DNA from 3 places in the Inediibacterium massiliense genome. Region 2 is predicted to be linked to each of the others. Evidence: a T-box and tRNA genes for the amino acid it is inferred to sense, from the RefSeq annotation. Region 2 holds a T-box; the other regions hold tRNA genes.
The links. The T-box of region 2 lies ahead of leuS (leucine--tRNA ligase). A T-box ahead of a tRNA ligase gene usually reads a tRNA of that ligase, here a tRNA-Leu.

Region 1 (7,170 bases), 600 kb from region 2:
GATGAATATAAAAATTTAAAAGAGCTTTATGAAGATAAGAAAAATGAAAAAGAAAAAATTCAAAATATATTATACAAAGAAGAAAAAAAGGGAAAAGAAATTTCTTATGAGGAAAAAGAAATCAAAGAAAAATTGTATGGAGGAAGTATAAAAAATCCAAAGCAATTAGAATCTTTATATGAAGAAGAAGAAAAAATAAAAGAAACTATAGCCAAAATGGAACAAGTCATATTAGAATATATGGAAGCCTTATATAAAATAGAAGAAGAAATGAAAGAGATGAGTATGAAAGGAAGAAAATTAGGATGTGAAATCAAAGAACGAATCCATAAAAATAAAGTAGAAGTAGAAAAACTAAAAAAAGAAATACAACAAGAGATACAAGAAAGAAAAGAGCTTATAGAAACAATAGATGAGAATGATTTGAAAGTGTATCAAGATGTAAAGGACAAAAAAAATCATCCTATTGCTTTGTTGGTTCACGAAAATATTTGTACGGGATGCCATATGGATGTATCGATTATGACCGTACAAAATTTAAAAAAAGATAAACTAACTTTGTGCGAAAACTGTGGAAGAATATTAATTGCATCTAACGATTTACAATAATTGGATTTTGACAAAGAATATAATTTATGATAATATATCACTTGTAACGAAAAATAAATATTTCGAGTAAGTCAGATGATCGCGGCTCATGCTATGCATGAACGAGGAAAGTCCGAGCTCCGTAGGGCAAGGGTGCTGGGTAATACCCAGTGGAGGTGACTCTAAGGAAAGTGCAACAGAAAGAAACCGCCAACTTTTGTTGGTAAGGATGGAAAGGTGAGGTAAGAGCTCACCAGAGGCTAGGCGACTAGTCTGCTATGTAAACCCCACCCGGAGCAAGACCAAGTAGGGATAAAAAAGCGGCTGCCCGTCGCGTCCCGTGGTAGGTCGCTTGAGTCTACTGGCAACAGTAGACCTAGATAGATGATCATTTAATACAGAACTCGGCTTATAGATTTGCTCGATTATATATCATGGAAACTCAATGCTTTTAAGGCGTTGAGTTTTCTTTGCTTAGGAAGATTTAGAATAGAAAGTTTGTATAGTTTTATTTTGAATATATGAAGTAGTTATGGTACAATAACAATGCTCATATAATAAGGAATAGAAAGGTAGAAAACATATTATGGTAAAAATAGGCTCTCGTAATATTAAAACAGCAATCTCAGTCGCTATATGTATGCTTATATTTCAACTATTACATAGACCACATCCATTCTATGCTTGTATTGCAGCAGTGGTGTGCACAAAACCATCTATTCATAATTCTTTGGTAATGGGAAAAAATAGGATGATCGGAACGATCTTAGGAGGAATAGTGGGGCTTTGGTTTTCTATGGTTGTGGACAGTACTCCTTTAATTTGTGGAGGAGGGATTATGTTGGTGATTTATTTATGTAACATATGCAAGCAAAATGATTCTGTAGTGATTGCATGTATAGTTTTTATATCTATTATGACCAACCTCAGAGATTCTTCGTCTATTGTATATGCCGTCAATAGAGTTTTAGATACTTCTATAGGAATTGCTGTCAGTGTAGTTATAAATAGTTTTTTAAAACTAGAAAAATTTCAAGAATACTATATAGATATTAAAGAAAATATGTTATCTAAATAGTTGTTATGTAAATCCAAGGTATTTTACCTTGGATTTTGTGTTTTATTTTTAGCAGTCTTCATCTTCAGAAGTTTCTACTGGAGCTGTTTCTGTTTGTTCTTCTACTTCTTGTCTGCAGGGTTTTCTTTTATCGTCTATTTGATTTGGGAATAGTTGAGGGAATGTTGTGCATATTGGTGATGTGTCTGCTTCAAGTACAGGGAATCCTGTAGATAAAACACAAAGTTGAACAGGGACAATAATTTTCTTTTCGCAAGTTACACATAAAGCGATAATTAAGTTTACACAAACTGCTCCTGTAGTAGGATCAATACTAAAGTCTCTTAAGATACTATTGGTTGCAAGTCTAGTTTCGCAATCAATATTACAGAATTCAGTAAATCTTGGTAAGAATGCTGTATCAAATACAGATGGCATACATAATTCAAAGAAGTTTGTGAGTAAAAGAGGGGCGCTGTCTCTTGCAATAGGAACATTTGCTGCAAGTGTAATTTCACATTCTTTATCACAATGATCTGTATAAAGCACATCAATTTCAATTACTACATTTCCAGTGATTTCAACATTTTGTGTTCCAAATATAGGAGTTCCTTTAAATTCATTATCACATGTTTCTGTGTTTGTATAAAGAATTTTTTCTGATCTAGTGCCATCTGGACCTATTACTTTTATAGGTTTTCCACATCCATCTTCAACAAAATCTGCTCCAGAAACAGTTGTAATGGGTTTTACTTTTAGATTTCTTTCGTCGTTTATATTTTCAGGATTAAAAAACTTTCTGCATCGAATGTCTAAAACTCTTGTGATTCTTGAATTTCTACCTAAATTAGGTTGAAGAGGTTGACAAGAAATTGTTCTTAACCCTTGTAAATTAAATAACGCAGCATCATAAACTTTTTGAACATATACAGGTTCAGCTACAACATTTCTAAGTGACCCATCAAAATGACATCCAGTAGTTGCAGTACAACATTTATCACTAATAGAAAGACTTATTGGTCTTGTATTACTATTACATCCCATAGTTTTAACCTCCTTTTATATTCTGAGATAATCTTCTCTCAATGCTAGTATATTCATGACAAAAAATTTGTGTGACATTCATTCAATAGATTTTGTCATATATTTTGATTTTAAAAATATGATAGTAAGAGAAAAATCTAAACTTATGAAATTTGCAATTAGGTGGTGAGAGAATGCCATTTTCAAATCAAAAAAATATTTTAATGCATGATGAAGTAGGAAATTTACACAGTTTTCAAGAAGAAAAAGAAAAAATAATATACACATATTTTGATAAACAATTAGGCGAATATAAAAAAGAAGTATTGATAGAAAATAGCAGCGGAGAATTTGATGCAAGTATGGACGAAAAAGATTTGTACATGGTCTATCAAAATACAAAAGGTGAGATTATACTTATGACTTTTAAAAAAGGAATATGGTATGAAAATTCTTTAGGAGGAGATGTAAGTCTAAAAGTTTTTAACTTAAACATTGTATTGTGTACAGGAAAAGTGCATATTGTTTATTGCGTGAAAGCACAAGAAAATTCCATGTGTTATAGAATTTATCACCATTATTGTGAAAATCAAGAATGGAGAAGTTTTGTAGTAGAAGATATTGAAATTCAAAAATTTTTAAATCCATTTCAATTGATTGACTATGAAAATAAGTTAGTCATTGGTTTTTATCAGCTTATAAAGGGGTATGAACAAATATTTATAAAAGAATTTGATATACAAAAACAACAGTGGAACCCTTCTATACAATTAACATGGTCTAGTTGTGAAAAATTATATTTAAATTTACTCATGACTCATGAGGAGTTAATTCATGTGACATATTCTTCATATGTAGATGGAAATTTAATCATTAAGTACGAAAAATATAAACTAGAACAAGATCAAGCTATTAAAAAAATTGAACATATTTTATCTAATCCTGCAAATTGTTCTTATCCATTATTTGTAAAAGAGAAGGATAAACTTTGGACCATATGGACCGAATATGATCAAGTGGTTAGTAGTTTTTCTATAGATGAAGGAATTACATGGAGTGAGCCTTACTTGTGGAAGGAGTCTAAAGAAATATTGTTCTTTCAATATAAATATTATACAAATTATGAAAAAATCAAAGAAAATTATCAGCTTTGTTATGCTTTTGGGAAAGCATATCCTGAATTTTCGTTTATAGGATTTGGACCTTTAGAAAAGGCACAAGAAATTCCTATAAAAAAAAAGAGGAGGTATCGATAATGGAAGGTGAAGAAAGAACAAAAATAGAAGAAAAAGTAGAAAAAAAGGAAAAACAAAAGGTAGAAGGTGTATACATAAAAGAAAATGAATTTAAAAAACTAAATGAAGATGTAAAAAGAATTTCAGAAGAAATGAAAAAATTAGAAGAACTTCATGAAAGAGTGCAGTATATAGAGGAATATCTAAGTAGGAGAAGAGGGCTGTTTGGGAGAAGAATATAGAAAAAACCTAGGTTTGATAACCTAGGTTTTTTTATTGATTGGTGCCGAAGGCGGGGGTCGAACCCGCACGATGTTGCCATCACTGGATTTTGAGTCCAGCGCGTCTGCCAATTCCACCACTTCGGCTTGTGACAAGAATTATAATACCATATATATATACAAAGTGCAATAGAAATTTTTAAAAATTATCTTCAATAACAAAATTCTTGTTGAAGATATAAAAAGATTATGGTAAACTAAATTGATGTATATGAAATGAAAACAAAATATAAAATAGATAATAGTGAATGATTAGAAAGGAAGGTGGAAAAATGGATCCACTTACACATGGAGTCATTGGACTTGCAATATCTGCATTTAGCGGAGATCCTGTAAGTCTTACAAATCCTATATCCTTAGGATGTGCTATTGGAGCTATGTCGCCAGATATTGATATTATTGCGAAAGTAAAAGGTGATTATACCTATTTAAAACATCATAGAGGTATTTCTCATTCTCTGCCATCTTTAATAGGGCTTGCGGTAATCATTACAATAGGGTTATCTTTTTTCGTTCAATTTCAATTTTTACAAGTGCTATTTTGGACATTTGTTGGATGTTTATCCCATACGGTATTTGATATTTTAAATTCTTATGGAGCAAAATTATTTATGCCTTTTACAAAGAAAAAATCTATGATAGGAATTTTAATGCTTTATGACCCTGTAATTACGTTATTGTGTATATTGCTTATTTTTGTAAAGGAAAAGTCATTTCTTTTTTATAGCTTGACCGGGGTTACATTCTTCTTGTATTTAGGATTTAGATATGCTATGAAGGTATATGCAAAAAAAATTGTAAAAGAATATTATCAAAATGGATATAAAATTATAGATATTAATATTTTGCCAGCACTTATGGCTTTTCACAAATGGGATTTTATTGTAAGTACTACTACGTATCATCTAGTAGGCCAAGTAAATTTTGTAAATGGAAAGGTTTTTGAAAGAAAGAAATTTAAAAAACCTCAAGATGAGGTAGTAGAAATGTTCCAACAAACAAATGTAGGAAAATATTTCAAAGAATTTACTCCTATTTATCATGTGGTACAATTAGAAAAGAAAGATAATATTATATTAAAATCTATTGATCTTCGATATTATTTCAAAAATAATTTTATGCATCATGCTACAGTTGTATACGATCAAGAAAAGCATATAGTTGAATCTTTTTTTCATCCTTATCATATTACTAAAAATATTCCTGTAATGGAAACAAGATAGAATCTACTGTATAAGTAGGTTCTTTATTTTTTAGAAATAATATGAGCAAATATGGAACTTTTTATAAAAAGTTTCGTCTTATTTATAGGGATTTTTATGAGGAAAGGAGGGACTTTAGTGCAGGAGAAAAGTCTTATACATAAAAGTCAAAAAGGACACATAGAAAGCTTTGAAATTTTAATTCAAAATCATCAAAAACTTGCTTTTAATATTGCTTATAGAATGCTTGGAAATATAGAAGATGCGAAGGATGCTACACAAGATGCTTTTATAAAAGCATATAAAAATATTGACAAATTTAAAGAAGAAAGCACTTTTTCTACTTGGCTTTATAAAATTGTTACAAATACTTGCTTAGATGTATTAAGAAAGAAAAAGAAAATGAAAATTTATTCTTATGATCAGAAGTTAGAAACAGAAGATGGAAATATTTTAAGAGAAATACCAGACGAAAAAAATACTCCAGAGAAAATAATTGAAAAAAATGAAATTCAAAGACATATACAAAAGGCTATTGATTCTTTATCGGAGAATCATAGATCTGTGATTATACTAAGAGATATACAAGGTTTTTCATATGAAGAAATTGGGAGAATATTGAATTGTTCTGAAGGAACTGTTAAATCAAGACTCAATAGGGCAAGACAAGCTTTAAAGAAGATCATAACATCAGAGGAACTTTTCCATAAAGATTACGTCAAAATATAGGAAGGAGGGATCATATGAATTGTCTACAAATACAAGAAATGATTTCTTTATATATAGATGATCAATTAGATGAGTGGACAAAGAAAGAAGTTAAAAATCATTTAATGGAATGTCAAGTGTGCAAAGAGGAATATGAAAAAATGCTAGAGTATATTTCTTTATGTAAAGATTTGCCTATGATAGATTTACCAGAAGATTTTGCGGAAAGTTTACATGAAAAATTAGTAGATGTTCAGAAAAGTACAAAAAGAAAAAGTATAAATAAAATAAATTGGAAAGTATTCACTTCTGTTGCCGCTATGTTGGTGATAGGTATTACATCTATGTCTTTATTTTATTCTCCAAAAGATATAAAAGAAGAAATATATTCTACCAAAATAGAGTATTTTGCCCCAAAAGAATCAAATTCAGAAAGAAACATGGAAAAAGTAGAGGATACAGAAACTTTAAAAGAAAATAAAAAAGATATAGAAAATCCAAAGAAAGAAGTAAAAAAATCTTTATCACAAAAGGAAAGCAATGATCCCCAAAACTCTGTTTTGAGTCATGATGTTTTTGTGGAGGAAAAACTACCAGATTATCCCCAAGATAATGATCCTAAAGTGGCTCTTTATAATGGATCTCAAGAAGTGCCTACATTAAGGAAGTTTAGTATACAGCAATCTACTCAAAGCATAAGTCAAAATGTTTCTATGACGATTCATATACCTAAAAATGAATTTATTCAAATGGTAAAAAATTTAGGTGGAAATTTGGAAGTTTCTAAAGACTGTGAAATAGATGAGGTAAAAACAAAAAGAAATGTTTCTCAGATGGAGGAAATGGTGGTCTATATTCCTAAAGAAAAACTATTAGAGTTTGAAAAACAAGCAAAGGAATTAGGAGAAGTTGAAAAATATTTGATAGAAGATGAAGAAGTTGAAAAAAATAATGAAAGCCCTTTAGAGAAAATCGAAAATTTACAAACCCAAGAACCAATCCATAAAGGAAATCAGGATATAGATCAATTCCAAGAAAATGTAAAAAATTCGGATGAAGAAATGGAAATGTGTACG
Region 2 (7,170 bases):
CACTCCATTCAAGATCTCTCTCTGGTGGAGCTGCAAATAAAATAAATAATCTTGCTGTATCCGCTCCATATGTTTTTATAATTTCCTCCGGACTGACTACATTTCCTTTAGATTTTGACATCTTTGTTCCTTCTTTTAATACCATTCCTTGTGTCAAAAGATTGTCAAATGGTTCTTCTATAGGAGAATATCCTAAATCATAAAGTACCTTTGTAAAAAATCTAGCATATAATAGATGCAGTATAGCATGTTCTACTCCACCAATATATTGATCTACTCCCATCCAATATTTTGCATTGTCTTTTTTAAATATTTCTTCTTGGTTTTTTGCATCTGTATATCTTAAGAAATACCAAGAAGAATCTACAAAAGTATCCATTGTATCTGTTTCTCTTCTTGCTCTTTTACCACATTTTGGGCATTCTGTATAAACAAACTCTTTACTTGTTGTAAGAGGAGATTCTCCTTTTCCAGAGAAAACTACATCTGTTGGAAGCATCACTGGTAAATCTTTCTCCGGCACAGGTACAACTCCACATTCTTCACAATACACTATAGGAATAGGTGTTCCCCAATATCTTTGTCTTGAAAGTAACCAATCTCTTAATCTAAAGTTAATAGTTTTTTTGCCTAACCCTTTTTCTTCAAGATATTCAGAAATTTTTACAAGAGCCTCTTTATTATTTAGTCCATTAAATAATTCTGAATTGATCATAACACCTTCATGAGTGTAAGCTTCTTTTAGCTCTTGTATTTCTTCATCTTTTCCCTTTATAACAGGAATAATAGGAAGATCATATTTTTTTGCAAATTCAAAGTCTCTTTCATCATGAGCAGGTACTGCCATAACTGCTCCTGTTCCATAATCCATTAATACATAATTTGCAATATAAATAGGGATTTTCTTTTCACTTACAGGATTAATAGCATATTTTCCTATGAATAGTCCTTCTTTTTCTACATTAGTAGATGTTCTTTCAATTTCTGATAAATGTTGAAGTTTTTCTTTAAACTTTATAACTTCTTCTTCATATTGAGTTCCTTTTGTAAATTGAGACACATATGGATGCTCAGGGGCTAATACCATATAAGTTACACCATAAATAGTATCTGGTCTAGTTGTAAAAACTTTTAATTTTTCATCATGTCCATCAATAGAAAAGTCTACTTCTGCTCCTATACTTTTCCCAATCCAATTTTTTTGCATCAATTTTACTTTTTCTGGCCAACCTTCTAATTTGTCTATATCTTTTAACAAACGATCTGCATAATCTGTAATTTTAAAATACCATTGATCTAAATCTTTTTTTCCTACTACACTATCACAACGTTCACATTTTCCTCCAACTACTTGTTCATTTGCTAAAACTGTTTCACAGGAAGGACACCAATTTACTGGATATTGTTTTTTATATGCTAAACCATGCTTATAAAATTGTAAGAAAATCCACTGTGTCCATTTATAATAATCTGGATGACAAGTTGTCACTTCTCGATCCCAATCATAACTAAGACCTAGTTGTTTTAATTGCTCACGCATCTCTTCAAGATTTTTCCATGTCCATTCATTTGGATGAATACCATGTTTAATAGCAGCATTTTCAGCTGGAAGTCCAAATGCATCCCATCCCATAGGATGTAGCACATTATATCCTTTCATTTTTTTAAATCTAGCTACTACATCTCCAATAGAATAATTTCTTACATGTCCCATATGAAGTTTTCCTGATGGATATGGAAACATCTCTAATGCATAATATTTTTCTTTTTCATTTTCATTGGTTTGAAATACTTTATTTTCGTCCCAATGAATCTGCCATTTTTTCTCAATTTCTTTAAAATTATATTTTGTCATCTGCATTTCCTCCTATATATTTAAAATAATATTTTATGTATTAAAAAAAGTACCTCAGAAAAATTTCATCCCTACATAGGGACGAGGATTCCCCCGCGGTACCACCCTAATTGACAAATATTGTCCTCTTCATTGATTTCAATAAGTAAATTTTATAAAGACAAGTTCAAAAGGTATCTTTATCGATTTACACCAACCATCGACTCTCTGAAAAAGCTTTCCTTCTTACTACTTCTTATTACTTATTTGATGATCATTTTTGATAGAATTTTATCATTATTATAAATGCTTTTTCATAGATTGTCAATATCTACTACAATAGCATCTCTCCATACTCTCTCTATATCATAAAAGCTTCTCTCTTCCTCTATAAAAATATGTACTACTACTTGAATATAATCTAATAAAATCCATCTACCTTCTTGATATCCTTCTTTATGATCAAGGAGGATTCCTTTTTTATCTAATTGATCTTGTATTTCATCTGCTATAGCTTTTACTTGTCTTGTGGAAGTTCCATGAGCAATGACAAAATAATCTGCAAAACTAGAAATATTTTTTATATCTAATATGCGAATATCTTGACCTTTTTTCTCATCTATATATTTGGCAATACCACAAGCAATTTTTCTAGATGTGTTCATATAAAACCTCCTAATTATACCTTTTGTAATAACTTTTAAAAAGAAATTGCGCCCAATAATCCTATATACACTACGTATATTGTAAATAACAACATTCCATGCTTTCTATCAATCTGTTTCTTCATTGTCCCACATAATACCAATATACTCATTAAAAGAAGAGCAAATGGAATATCAAACACTAAAGTTTGAGGAACATGTAAAAGACTTTGATTTAAAAAAGTTATATCTCTAGTAGATAAGTATAATCCATTTTTAGGGATCATACAAGAAGTTCCTAACACCATAGTGATGTTTAACACATTTGCACCTACTATATTTCCCACAGATATCCCTTCATGCCCCTTTAGTGTTGCAGTAACTGATGTAACCAATTCTGGTAAAGAAGTCCCTAAAGCAATCAATGTAAGACTTATGATTTGTTCTGGAATATGAAAAATCTTTGCCATTTCTACTCCATTGTCTACTAATAGTCTTGCCCCTAATACAACTAAAAAACCACCTAAAATAAATTTTATCCCATTAAAAAATATATTTTTCTTATGAATATGCTTACGTAAATCCTTTGAAGTTTTAGACCCTTTATAATTTACTTCTAATATATTGATTATAATATAGAGAATTAATAATAATAGCAACATGAATCCTTCAGTTTTTAAAACCACTTTATCTATTGCAAAGAAATAAAAACATCCTAAAGAAACAATCATCAAAAATCCTTTTATACTAAAAAACCTTCGTCTTATAGAGATGGGAGAAATGCATGCACAAATTCCTAATATAAAGCCTATATTACAGATGGTAGAACCTATAGCATTCCCTACAGCCATTTCTGGATGTCCTTTCAGTGTTGCAATAGTAGAGACAAAAAATTCTGGTAGAGTAGTAGCCAAGCTCACCAAAGTTGCTCCTATTAAAATAGGAGGTATCCCTGTTGCCATAGCAATCTCTACTGCTGCATCTACAAATAAATCTCCTCCTTTGATAATCATGATTAAGCCTATTAGAAACAATCCATAAATCATTAAGTTTTCCATAATATCCTCCCAATTCATTTTATATCACTATATATATACAAAAAAAATTGGTTAGATATTACAAATAAAAATAAAACAATCTGTATATTTCATTAAATATGAAACAATAGCTGAAATATTTCAGCTATTGTTTCATATCTGCTCCTACTATAATAGTAATATCCACCTTTGTATCTGTATGAATATCACTTTCTATTTGTTTGACTCCTAAGATTTTTGCAATATGCTTTGCATCAGATTCTTTGTTCTTTCTATCATAAATATGAGTTTTAGTATACTTAATTCCTTCTACGTTTCCTACTTTGACAACATCATATCCTTCTTCCTTTAATTGTTTCCCTATTTTTGTAGCCAACCCATTAATATTCGCTCCATTTAAAACCTCAACTGTAACTTTCTTTTTATTTTTATTTTGATTCATGTCATTTGTTGTAGAACTATTGTCACTCTTTTTCGTTTCATAGTTCCCACTAAATATTTGTTCTATCATTTTTTCTATATTTTTCATATCAGGTTCATAATAAGAAATTCCGTTGATCATTTTAGGTGTTCCAGGAATGGTAACCATATGAATATCTTCTCTCTTTATATCTTTTGCATACAATGCATAAGAACTAATCTGAGAAACTGACATATTTGTATCTACATAAGTAATAAAAGTACTTAATAATTTCGGTAATCTTATAATCGTTTTAGGAGACAACAATTTATCCGATAATGCCATTAAAAAATTATGTTGTGCATTAATTCTTCCAATATCTCCATCTGGATATCCAGTGCCATTTTTCCCTTTTCTAAATCTCAAAAATTGCATGGATTTATCACTATCTAATACTTGTACACCTTTTTTCAAGTTGATTTTTAATGGTGGATCTGCCTTTGGATCATAATAATTCATATTGATAGGTACATCTACTTCTACTCCTCCTATATCATCTATAATCTTTGCTACTCCTGTATAATTGATTCGAACATAATAATGAATAGGAACACCTAAAAGATCCTTTACTGCCTTCATAGAAAGATCTATCCCTTCATAGGCATGGGCATGATTAATTTTATCTTTTCCTTTTCTTCCTCTTATCAATACTCTTGTATCTCTCGGAATAGAAATCACATCTACCTTTTCTGTATTCGGATCAAAGGTTGCTAACATCATAGTGTCTGTTCTAGCAGTTTTACTAGCTTTCTCATCCTTGGCATCTACCCCAACAACTAATACATTTACTCTTTCTTTTTTCTCTGGCATTTTATCCTCATTGGTGATTTTTTCATCATTATAACTTTGGCCTTTACTAATACTACTAACAAATATATAAGTTCCGGTAACCATAGCAATAGTAAAACAGGTAAACGCTATGATCAGTACTTTAAAAAATTTCTTCACAATCTCACTCCTATCAAAATTACTTTCTCTGTAATAGGAGAAAATTTCTAGCATGAATAGTATCTGGATGCAGAAGTTCTCCTTTTTGTACAACGTAATGAATTGTATGATCGAGTGCCTTTAAAACACCTTCATCTAAGTTTAAAAAAGCAACCTTTCTCAATTCCTCCACTTTTGGAAAGAATCTATTTGGTTCTATATAGTCAGCTAAATAAATAATTTTTTCAAGCACAGACATATCTTTTTTTCCTGTAGTATGAAAACGAATGGCATCTAGAATTTCTTCATCTTCAATATGAAACTTTCTCTTTGCTAGTTCTGCTCCAACCATTCCATGAAGCAATGAGGGATGAAAAGAAAATATACCATTGTGTAGTATATCAAAATCTTTTGCATAATGCAATAATTCATTATTAGAAAAATCTTTTGCCAAATCATGAATAAGACCTGCTATAGATGCTTTTTCAATGGGTACATTATAAATTTGTGCAAGTTTTATAGCTGTTTCTTCTACTCCTAAAGAATGGACATACCTTTTATGAGATAATGAATGTTTAAGTTCCTCTTTCATTTTATTCCTATCTATCAATTTAGACACCTCTTTATATATATAGGTTGTTTTTATAAACATAGTATTCAACAGGCTCAGGTAATAAATATTTAATAGATTGTCCTTTGCTCACTCTATTTCTTATATCTGTTGAAGAAATCGCCAGAGCTGGTAAATCAATTTTTTTGATACAGGTGCCATATTTTTGTTTTAATTCCTTAATTTTTTCATCTACATGAGATGAATTCATTCCAGGCCTTGTAGCTGCTATAAATTTACATAACCTCGATAGTTTGTCTACACTTTTCCATGTTCCTAGTTCACAAATAGCATCTGCTCCTGTAATAAAAAAAAGTTCAGTATCCTCTCTATATATTTTTTTCAATTTCTCTATGGTACGAATCGTATAAGATATTTCATTACTTTCTAATTCAATTTTAGATACTTCAAAATGTGGATTTGTAATGGTAGCTAAAAGAGTCATAAAATACCTATGCTTACCATCTGTTAAACAAGAATCTGCTTTATGAGGCGGGATTCCTGCAGGAATAAAAATAATTTTTTCAAGATCATATTCACAGCGGATTTGCTCTGCAATCACAAGATGACCATAATGAATAGGGTCAAAAGTTCCACCCATAATCCCAATCTTTGTATGCTCTTTTTTAGGCTTTTGAATAATATCTAATCCATGTATGGTTGACATATATTCTCCTCCAGAATATTTATTAAAATTATATTTTATTTCGTAACTCTATTATATATGATTATCGAATTTTGACAATAAGAATCAAAACTTTCACATGCAAAAAATCGAGTATACACTCGATTTCTACTTTGGTATTTGTATTTGTGGATCTTTTTGAGCCTGTCTATATAATACAAACTTATTTCCAATAGCTTGTACAAAATGTGAATTTGTCTTTTTTGCTACTTCATTTGCCGTTTCTTTTGCATCTAAAAGACTATTCTCGAGCACATGAATTTTAACAATTTCTCTTGCTTCTAATGCATCATCTAATTGTTTAATAAAGCTATCTGTAACTCCGCCTTTACCAATTTGCCCAATTGGTTTGATCCCATTTGCAATTCCTTTTAAATAACTTCTTTGTTTTCCTGTTAATATATCAATTTTTTTCATTGAAACCTCCATTAATCATAAAATTCAAATTCAAAATCAAATATTTTTACTATTTCTCCATCTTCAATACCTAATTCCTTAAGCTGATCTACTACTCCATTTTTCATTAAGAAATTTTGAAAATATCTTAATGAATCCATATCTTCAAAATTAGTAGAATAAAAAAGTTTTTCTATTCGTCTTCCTTCTAGAATATAATAATCATTTTCTTTTCGAACAATGATACCATTTTTGTCTTCTTCTGTTAATGTATACTCTTTATACACTTCATCTTCTTCAATGAAAGGAGTATCTTCTATTTCGTCTAATTTTTTACCTACATAACTCATTAATTCTTTTAATCCCTTACCTGTTGCAGCAGAAATAGGAAAGACTTCGTGGCCTTCTTTTTCCATTTTTTCTTTAAATTCATAAAATGTACTTTCATCAGAAAGAATATCTATTTTATTAGCAGCAATCACTTGATGTTTTTGTGCTAATTTTTTTGTATATTGATTTAATTCTTCATTTATTTTGCAAAAATCATCATAAGGATCTCTTCCTTCTACTGAAGAAA
Region 3 (7,170 bases), 590 kb from region 2:
ATCAAAGAATAATAGATGAAATCATTAATAAAATAAATATGTATAGAAAACTTTCTATCTATCCTGTTATAATTGTAGATGCAGCTTTATTAATTGAAATGAAGATGAATGATTTGGTAGATGAAGTTTGGCTTGTCATAACAGATAAACAAACACAGATTTATAGGCTTATGGAAAGAGATGGATTTTCTTTTGAAAGTGCAAAAAAAAGAATAAATGCTCAAATGTCTACAGAGGAAAAAACGAAATATGCTCATGTTGTTTTAAATAATAGCGGAAGTATAGAGGATTTGACAAATAAAATACAAGAGGAATTAAAAAGGGTGAGAGAGTATTGATGGAGGGATCCATTTGCTTTTAATAGATATCAGTAAATATAAAAAAATATTAAGATTAATAATGCTTGTGCTTGTACTTGTAATAGGATTTTATAGTATATATGCTATATTTAAAATAATATATCCTATTTATTATGAAGATATTATTCGAAAATATGCAAAAGAATATGATTTAGACCCTTATTTAATTGCAGCAATTATTCGAACAGAAAGTAAGTTTGATGAAAATGCCAAATCTCATAGAGAAGCGAAAGGGCTTATGCAAATTTCCCCAATAACTGGAGAATGGGCATCTAAAGAATTAAAAATAGATAAATATGATGAAACATTTTTATTTATACCAGAGATGAATATTATGATTGGTTGTTGGTACTTAAATCGATTAAGAAATGAATTTAATGGAAATTTAGAATTGATGCTTGCAGCTTACAATGGAGGAAGCGGAAATGTAAACAAATGGTTAAAAGATATTCGCTATAGCAAGGACGGGAAAGTTTTAGAGGACATTCCTTTTCCTGAAACAAAGAATTATGTAAAAAAAGTAAAGAAAAGTTATAAAGTATATCAAATGTTATATAGAGAATAAAAATTAAAAATTGTATATATTTAGTGAATGAATAAGGATATTGTTGAATAAAGTAGATAAGTCATTTATAATGATTAAGGACAATATAATCCTATATGAAAGTGATGACTAAAAAATATATAGGAGAGAGGTTATGAGTCAAGAATATTTAGGGAGTATTACTTTGTTAATTTTATTAATTTTGGCTATGGTAGGTAAAAACAATGCCTTAGCTGTAGCCATAAGTGCTTTGATTTTTTTGATGCTTCTTGGTCAGATGGGAGGAGAAATCAAAAGTTTTTCTCATACGATTCTTGTTTTTTTAGATCAATATGGATTAAATTTAGGACTTGTTTTATTGATGATAGGAATACTTGCCCCTTTTGCACTTGGAGAGTCAGATGTAATATCTATGCTTATGACTTTTAAAACTTATAAAGGATTGATAGGTATTTTAGCAGGATTATTAGTAGCTATCTTTGGAGCAAAAGGAGGATATCTTCTACAAATAGAACCTTCTACAGTAACTTCTGTGGTGATTGGTACTATAATAGGGATCGTATTATTTAAAGGATATCCTGTGGGACCTTTGATTGGTTCTGGAATTGCATATTTTATGATTTACATAGCAGAAATATTTATGAAAAAATAGAAAGGAATGTGATTTATGAAACATATGACAAGCCTTGAGGACATAAAGGGGATCAAAATCAGCGAGGAGAGGTTGATGCACTCAGGTAATCACGATGAAATATTAACAGGGCTTACAACAGATGTTTATTTTTTAAGAACCTTAGATATTTTAAGACATATGAATTTAGATCATGAGATTGTAACAGCTGAGATATTTGCAAGAAAACCTGGGGTATTTGTTGGAATTGAAGAAGTAAAAAGCATGTTAAAAGACAAAAATGTAGAAGTATGGGCATTAGAAGAAGGAGAAGAATTTGAAGCAAAAGAAACTTTAGTAAGAATAAAGGGGCCTTATAGTGAATTCGGAGTTTTTGAAACAGCCATGCTTGGAAGTTTAGCTAGTGGAAGTGGTTGGGCTACAGCGTCTAAAGAAGTAAAAAAAGCTTGTGGAGAAAAACCATTTTTATGTTTTGGAGCAAGACATGTACACCCTGCTATAGCTCCAGTCATGGAAAGAGCTGCAGTGATTGGAGGAGCAAATGGAGCAAGTTGTGTATTAGCTGCAAAACTATTAAATATGGAAGCTTCTGGAACATTGCCTCATGCAGCTATGCTAATTGCTGGAGATACATTAGATGTTGCAAAAGTTTATAATGAGGTGACACCAAAGTCTCATAAAAGAATTGTATTGGTAGATACTTTTAAAGACGAAGTAGAGGAGAGCTTAAGAATTGCAAAAGAGTTAGGAGATGAATTATTTGGAATTCGTCTAGATACTCCTAGTGAAAGAGGAGGAGTTACTCCAAACCTTGTAAGAGAGCTTCGTGCAAAACTAGATATTAATGGATATCATCATATAAAGATTTTTGTATCTGGAGGATTGACTCCTGAAAAAATAAGATTATTATCTGATGCAGGTGCGGATTCTTTTGGAGTAGGAAGTTATATTTCAGGAGCTCCTGCTATTGATATGACTATGGATATCAAAGAAGTAGGAGGAAAATCTGTGGCAAAGAGAGGAAGAATTCCTGGGATCATAGAAAATAATAAATTAAAAAGAATTTTTTAATCCTAGTAATGGAGGGAATTGAGTGAAGTATATTAAAAAATTTTTTTGCGGTTTTCTTTTACTGTGTATTGTAATGTTATCTGCATGTGCAGATAAAAATGAGAATCAACCCTTTACTGAAAAAGAAATGATAAAAAGTAGTGAGCCAGTAGCAGGAGGGCAATTAAGAATCCCTGCTATTGGGTTATCTACTTTAAATCCTATTATAAATGATAATGAAAGTATATATCATGTTAATAATTTGATTTATGAAGGGCTTATGAAGCTAGATGAAAATGGAAAGGCCCAACCTGTGTTAGCTAAAAGCTGGTATTTATCAGATGGAAATACTTTAGTATTTGAATTAAGAGATGATGTAGTTTGGCATGATGGACAAGCTTTTTCTGCAGAAGATGTAAAATTTACTATAGACACACTAAAATTAGCAGGAGGAGCATCTGTTTATAAAGTTTATACAGATCATATACAAAGTGCCCAAGTACTAGATAATTATAGGATTCTTATTATTTTTGATGATCCTCATTATAGTGCTATTGAAAATTTTATCTTTCCGATTATTCCAAAGCATCAATTTAAGGATTCTAAAAAAGTATATGAAGTCAAGAATATAACTCCTATTGGAACAGGTTCTTATAAGATAGGAAAGTATAATAAATATAAAGATATAGAATTAGTCGTAAATGATCAGTATTGGGGTAAAAAACCTTATATATCATCTATTTTAGCAAAAAAAGTACCAGATAAAGAAGCGGCACTTACTACTGTAGAGGCAAATGAAGGAGATGTAGCAAGTGCTATGAATTTTGATTGGGAAAAATATAGTGAAAATAAGGATTTAAAGATTTATGAGTATGTTACTCAAGAATATGAATTTTTAGGGTTTAATTTTAGAAATACGCTTCTTGCAGATAAAAAAATGAGAAAAGTTTTTGCTTATACCATTGACAGACATGATCTGATAGATGAAGTGTATTTAGGACATGCAACTTTAGTAGATGTCCCTATTTCCCCTTCTTCTTATTTGTATCAAGAGGAACAAAAAAAATACGGAAAAGATCTTGCAAAAGCAAAAAATTTATTGAAAGAATTAGGATGGATTAAAAAACAGAATAACTCTTATTTAGAAAATGAAACTGGACAAAATTTGAAAATTTCTATATTGGTTAATGAAGAGAACATACAAAGAGTAAAAGCAGCAGAAGGAATAGCATCTGATTTAAAAGAGATCGGTATAGATGTATCTATTCATGCAGTGAATTTCAAAGAATATGAAAGAAAAATTTATGCAGGTCAATTTGATTTATTATTAGGAGGATGGAAACTTTTAGAAAATGAAAATTTAAGCTTTTTATTTCACTCAAGTTATATAAGAAGTACAAATTTTATACAATATAGTAACCCTAATATGGATCAGATTTTAAATGAAATGGCAGGAATACAAGATGAAGCGTTAAGAAGAAAGAAATATGAAAAGTTTCAAAAACTATTTGTAGAAGAAATACCTTATTTGAGCTTGTATTTTAAAAATAGTTCTATTATTGTACGAGGTCGAGTAAAAGGAGACATTTTACCAACAAATTCAAATATTTATAACAATATTGAGAATTGGTATATTCAACAAAAATAATAAAAATTTGTTAATGCAAGTAGTTCTCATGGGAAATTGGAAATTTTTTAAAAAAATATTGACAATATATAAAAAGTTGATTATACTATCTAAGTAATATAATTATAAAAAGGCGAGAGTGCTGGAATCGGCAGACAGGCACGTTTGAGGGGCGTGTGTCTTATGGCGTACGGGTTCAAGTCCCGTCTCTCGCACCAATAAGCATATAACTACTCTTAAAGAGTAGTTTTTTTATTGCGATTTTTTTCTAAAAAAAGAAGGATTTCTAAAAAATATGTAGAATATAGTAAAAGTCAAATTAAATTCGTAAACATCAAACAATAAGAATTATAAATAATAAACAATAGGGGGGCGAAAAATGATAAAATGGATCAAGCCTGTAGCTGTTACTATGATGATAGGAGCTTTTACTTTTGGAATGGGATCTTTTTCTTATGGACAAGGAATAGGAACGGTTACAGGGACATCTGTTAATGTAAGACAACAGCCAAGTACAGATGCACAAAAGATTATTAGTTTAAAAAATGGAGATAATGTTCAAATTATGAATGATAAAGGAGATTGGTATCAAATTTCTTTTGATAATAAAGAGGGCTGGATTCATAAAGATTATGTAAAAGCAAAAATGCAAATCACAGGAAATGGTGTAAATTTAAGAGTAGCGCCTTCTACTGATTGTGAGGTATCAGGAACTTTAAGTGGAGGAACACTTGTAGAAGTAAAAAGTACTGAACAAGATTGGTATGCAGTACAAACAGAAGATGGACAAATTGGATGGGTTTATAGCAAATATGTGGGAGAAGTAAAAAATGAGCCGGTTGTGTCGAGAGGAAGTCATAATGTTCAAGTGGACAAGCTTCTTCAAACAGCTATGAGTTTAAGAGGAAAACCATATTCTTATGGATCTAATGGACCAAATGCATTTGATTGCTCTGGATTTACATCTTATGTATATAGACAAAATGGCATTAAAATTGATAGGGATTCAAGAAGTCAAGCTACAAATGGAGTAAAGGTATCAAAAGAAGAACTTCAAAGGGGAGATTTAGTATTTTTTGATACATCTGATAATGGTAGTATCAATCATGTAGGAATATACATAGGAAATGGAAATTTCATTCATGCTTCATCAGGAAAAGCAGGGTCTGTAACTATATCGGGGTTAGATGATTCTTTTTATAGACATAGATATATTACAGCTAGAAGAATTTTAAAATAAAAAAAGCGGATATAAAAACATCCTACTAATTTTAGTAGGATGTTTTTATTCATATATATTTTTAAGAGATAAAACTTTTTTGACATAATTTTGTGTCTCGTTAAAGGGAGGTATTCCATTATATTTTTCTACATTGGAAGGACCTGCATTGTATGCTGCTAAAGCAAGGGAGGTATTTCCATTATATTGATCTAAAAGATTCTTGAGGTATTTGGTTCCTCCATATATATTTTGTACAGGATCCCATGGATTAGAAACTCCAAGACCCTTTGCAGTATCAGGCATAAGTTGCATAAGTCCTTGTGCACCTACTTGTGATTTGGCATATGGATTAAAAGATGATTCAGCATGAATCACTGCCTTGATTAAACTGGCGTCTATATTATATTTTTTAGCTACAGTTTCTATAATTGTTTCATATTTTTTATGATCTAAATTTGAAGTTTCTTCTATTTGGTTATTGAATACATCTTCAAAATTAGTAGAAGAATTAGTATGGATTAAATTTACACCAGATGGTAATCTACTTTGTATATCAGCCAATTTTTGATTAAATATGGACTGAACAGAATTAATTTTCATGGTAAAGACTCCTTTTGATATTTTTATAAGATATAAGAAAAGTGTAAGTTGGTTTCTTATTATCTATATCGGATATTTGATACAATATATTTAGAAAAAGATAAAACAATTTAGTGAGGGATGAATATGGAAAGAGACATTATTCATATTGACATGGATGCTTTTTATGCATCTATAGAACAAAGGGATCATAAGGATTATAGAAATAAGCCTATTGCAGTAGGAGGAGATCCAAAAGAAAGAGGAGTTGTTTGTACAGCCTCTTATGAGGCTAGAAAATATGGTGTTAGGTCTGCTATGCCTTCCAAGCAAGCTAAAAAACTATGTCCACACTTAATTTTTGTGCCTGTTAAAATGGAAAAATATTTAGAAGTATCCCAAAATATTCATAATATTCTTGAAGAATATACAGAATTTATTGAACCTATTTCTATAGACGAAGCTTTTTTAGATGTAACGGGAGGAGATCCTATATTCATTGGACAGGAAATCAAAAAAAGAATACAAGATGAAATAGGAATTACAGCTTCGGTAGGGATATCTATTAATAAATATTTAGCAAAACTTGCATCTGATTATGAAAAACCAAATGGTTTTACTATTATTAAAAAAGATGAAATAGAAAAATTTTTAGGGCCTTTACCTATTAGAAAATTATGGGGAGTGGGGCCTAAGACAGAAAAAGAGCTACACAAATTAGGTTTATATCATATAGAAGATATTTTAAGATATAATCCTCAAATATTGAAGAAAAAATTTGGAAAAAAAGGATTGGAATTATTTCAATATGCAAAAGGAAAAGATGATAGGAGTGTAGAAAATAAAAATAGAACAAAATCAATAGGAGAAGAAAGCACTTTAAAAAAGGATACTAGAGATTTAAAAATTTTAAAAGAATTTATAAAAAATCATTGTAAACAAATAGAGGATAGACTTAATAACAAAAAATTAACAGTAAGAACTATTACTTTAAAAATAAAATATGAGGATTTTACTTCTATTACAAGAAGTCAAACACTGCCTCATTATACAAATACATATGAAGAACTGTATCAAGTAAGTGAGATGATGCTTGTAAAAAAAATTAGTTTTGAAAAAAAGATTAGACTCATAGGAGTACAAGTATCTAACATTTTA

Region 1: it encodes a tRNA-Leu, which carries the amino acid that the T-box ahead of leuS (leucine--tRNA ligase) is inferred to sense. The anticodon was not compared.
Region 3: it encodes a tRNA-Leu, which carries the amino acid that the T-box ahead of leuS (leucine--tRNA ligase) is inferred to sense. The anticodon was not compared.

What each region holds. Positions count from the first base shown of each region.
Region 1 is NZ_LN876587.1:1,455,659-1,462,828, reverse strand. It holds gene BN2409_RS17400 (zinc ribbon domain-containing protein) at 1-609, shown strand, start outside; RNA gene rnpB (RNase P RNA component class A) at 673-1,016, shown strand; gene BN2409_RS15700 (FUSC family protein) at 1,175-1,666, shown strand; gene BN2409_RS15695 (hypothetical protein) at 1,715-2,689, opposite strand; gene BN2409_RS15690 (hypothetical protein) at 2,863-3,924, shown strand; gene BN2409_RS15685 (hypothetical protein) at 3,924-4,145, shown strand; tRNA gene BN2409_RS15680 (tRNA-Leu) at 4,185-4,271, opposite strand; gene BN2409_RS15675 (metal-dependent hydrolase) at 4,433-5,407, shown strand; gene BN2409_RS15670 (RNA polymerase sigma factor) at 5,525-6,115, shown strand; gene BN2409_RS15665 (anti-sigma factor family protein) at 6,130-7,170, shown strand, end outside.
Region 2 is NZ_LN876587.1:854,857-862,026, reverse strand. It holds gene leuS (leucine--tRNA ligase) at 1-1,855, opposite strand, end outside; T-box leader at 1,930-2,106, opposite strand; gene rsfS (ribosome silencing factor) at 2,149-2,499, opposite strand; gene BN2409_RS12665 (calcium/sodium antiporter) at 2,535-3,536, opposite strand; gene BN2409_RS12660 (LCP family protein) at 3,661-4,923, opposite strand; gene yqeK (bis(5'-nucleosyl)-tetraphosphatase (symmetrical) YqeK) at 4,943-5,512, opposite strand; gene nadD (nicotinate-nucleotide adenylyltransferase) at 5,526-6,179, opposite strand; gene yhbY (ribosome assembly RNA-binding protein YhbY) at 6,306-6,614, opposite strand; gene obgE (GTPase ObgE) at 6,626-7,170, opposite strand, start outside.
Region 3 is NZ_LN876587.1:1,445,374-1,452,543, reverse strand. It holds gene coaE (dephospho-CoA kinase) at 1-338, shown strand, start outside; gene BN2409_RS15650 (lytic transglycosylase domain-containing protein) at 352-924, shown strand; gene BN2409_RS15645 (DUF441 domain-containing protein) at 1,058-1,555, shown strand; gene BN2409_RS15640 (nicotinate phosphoribosyltransferase) at 1,631-2,605, shown strand; gene BN2409_RS15635 (ABC transporter substrate-binding protein) at 2,628-4,232, shown strand; tRNA gene BN2409_RS15630 (tRNA-Leu) at 4,345-4,429, shown strand; gene BN2409_RS15625 (C40 family peptidase) at 4,591-5,451, shown strand; gene BN2409_RS15620 (lytic transglycosylase domain-containing protein) at 5,497-6,033, opposite strand; gene BN2409_RS15615 (DNA polymerase IV) at 6,160-7,170, shown strand, end outside.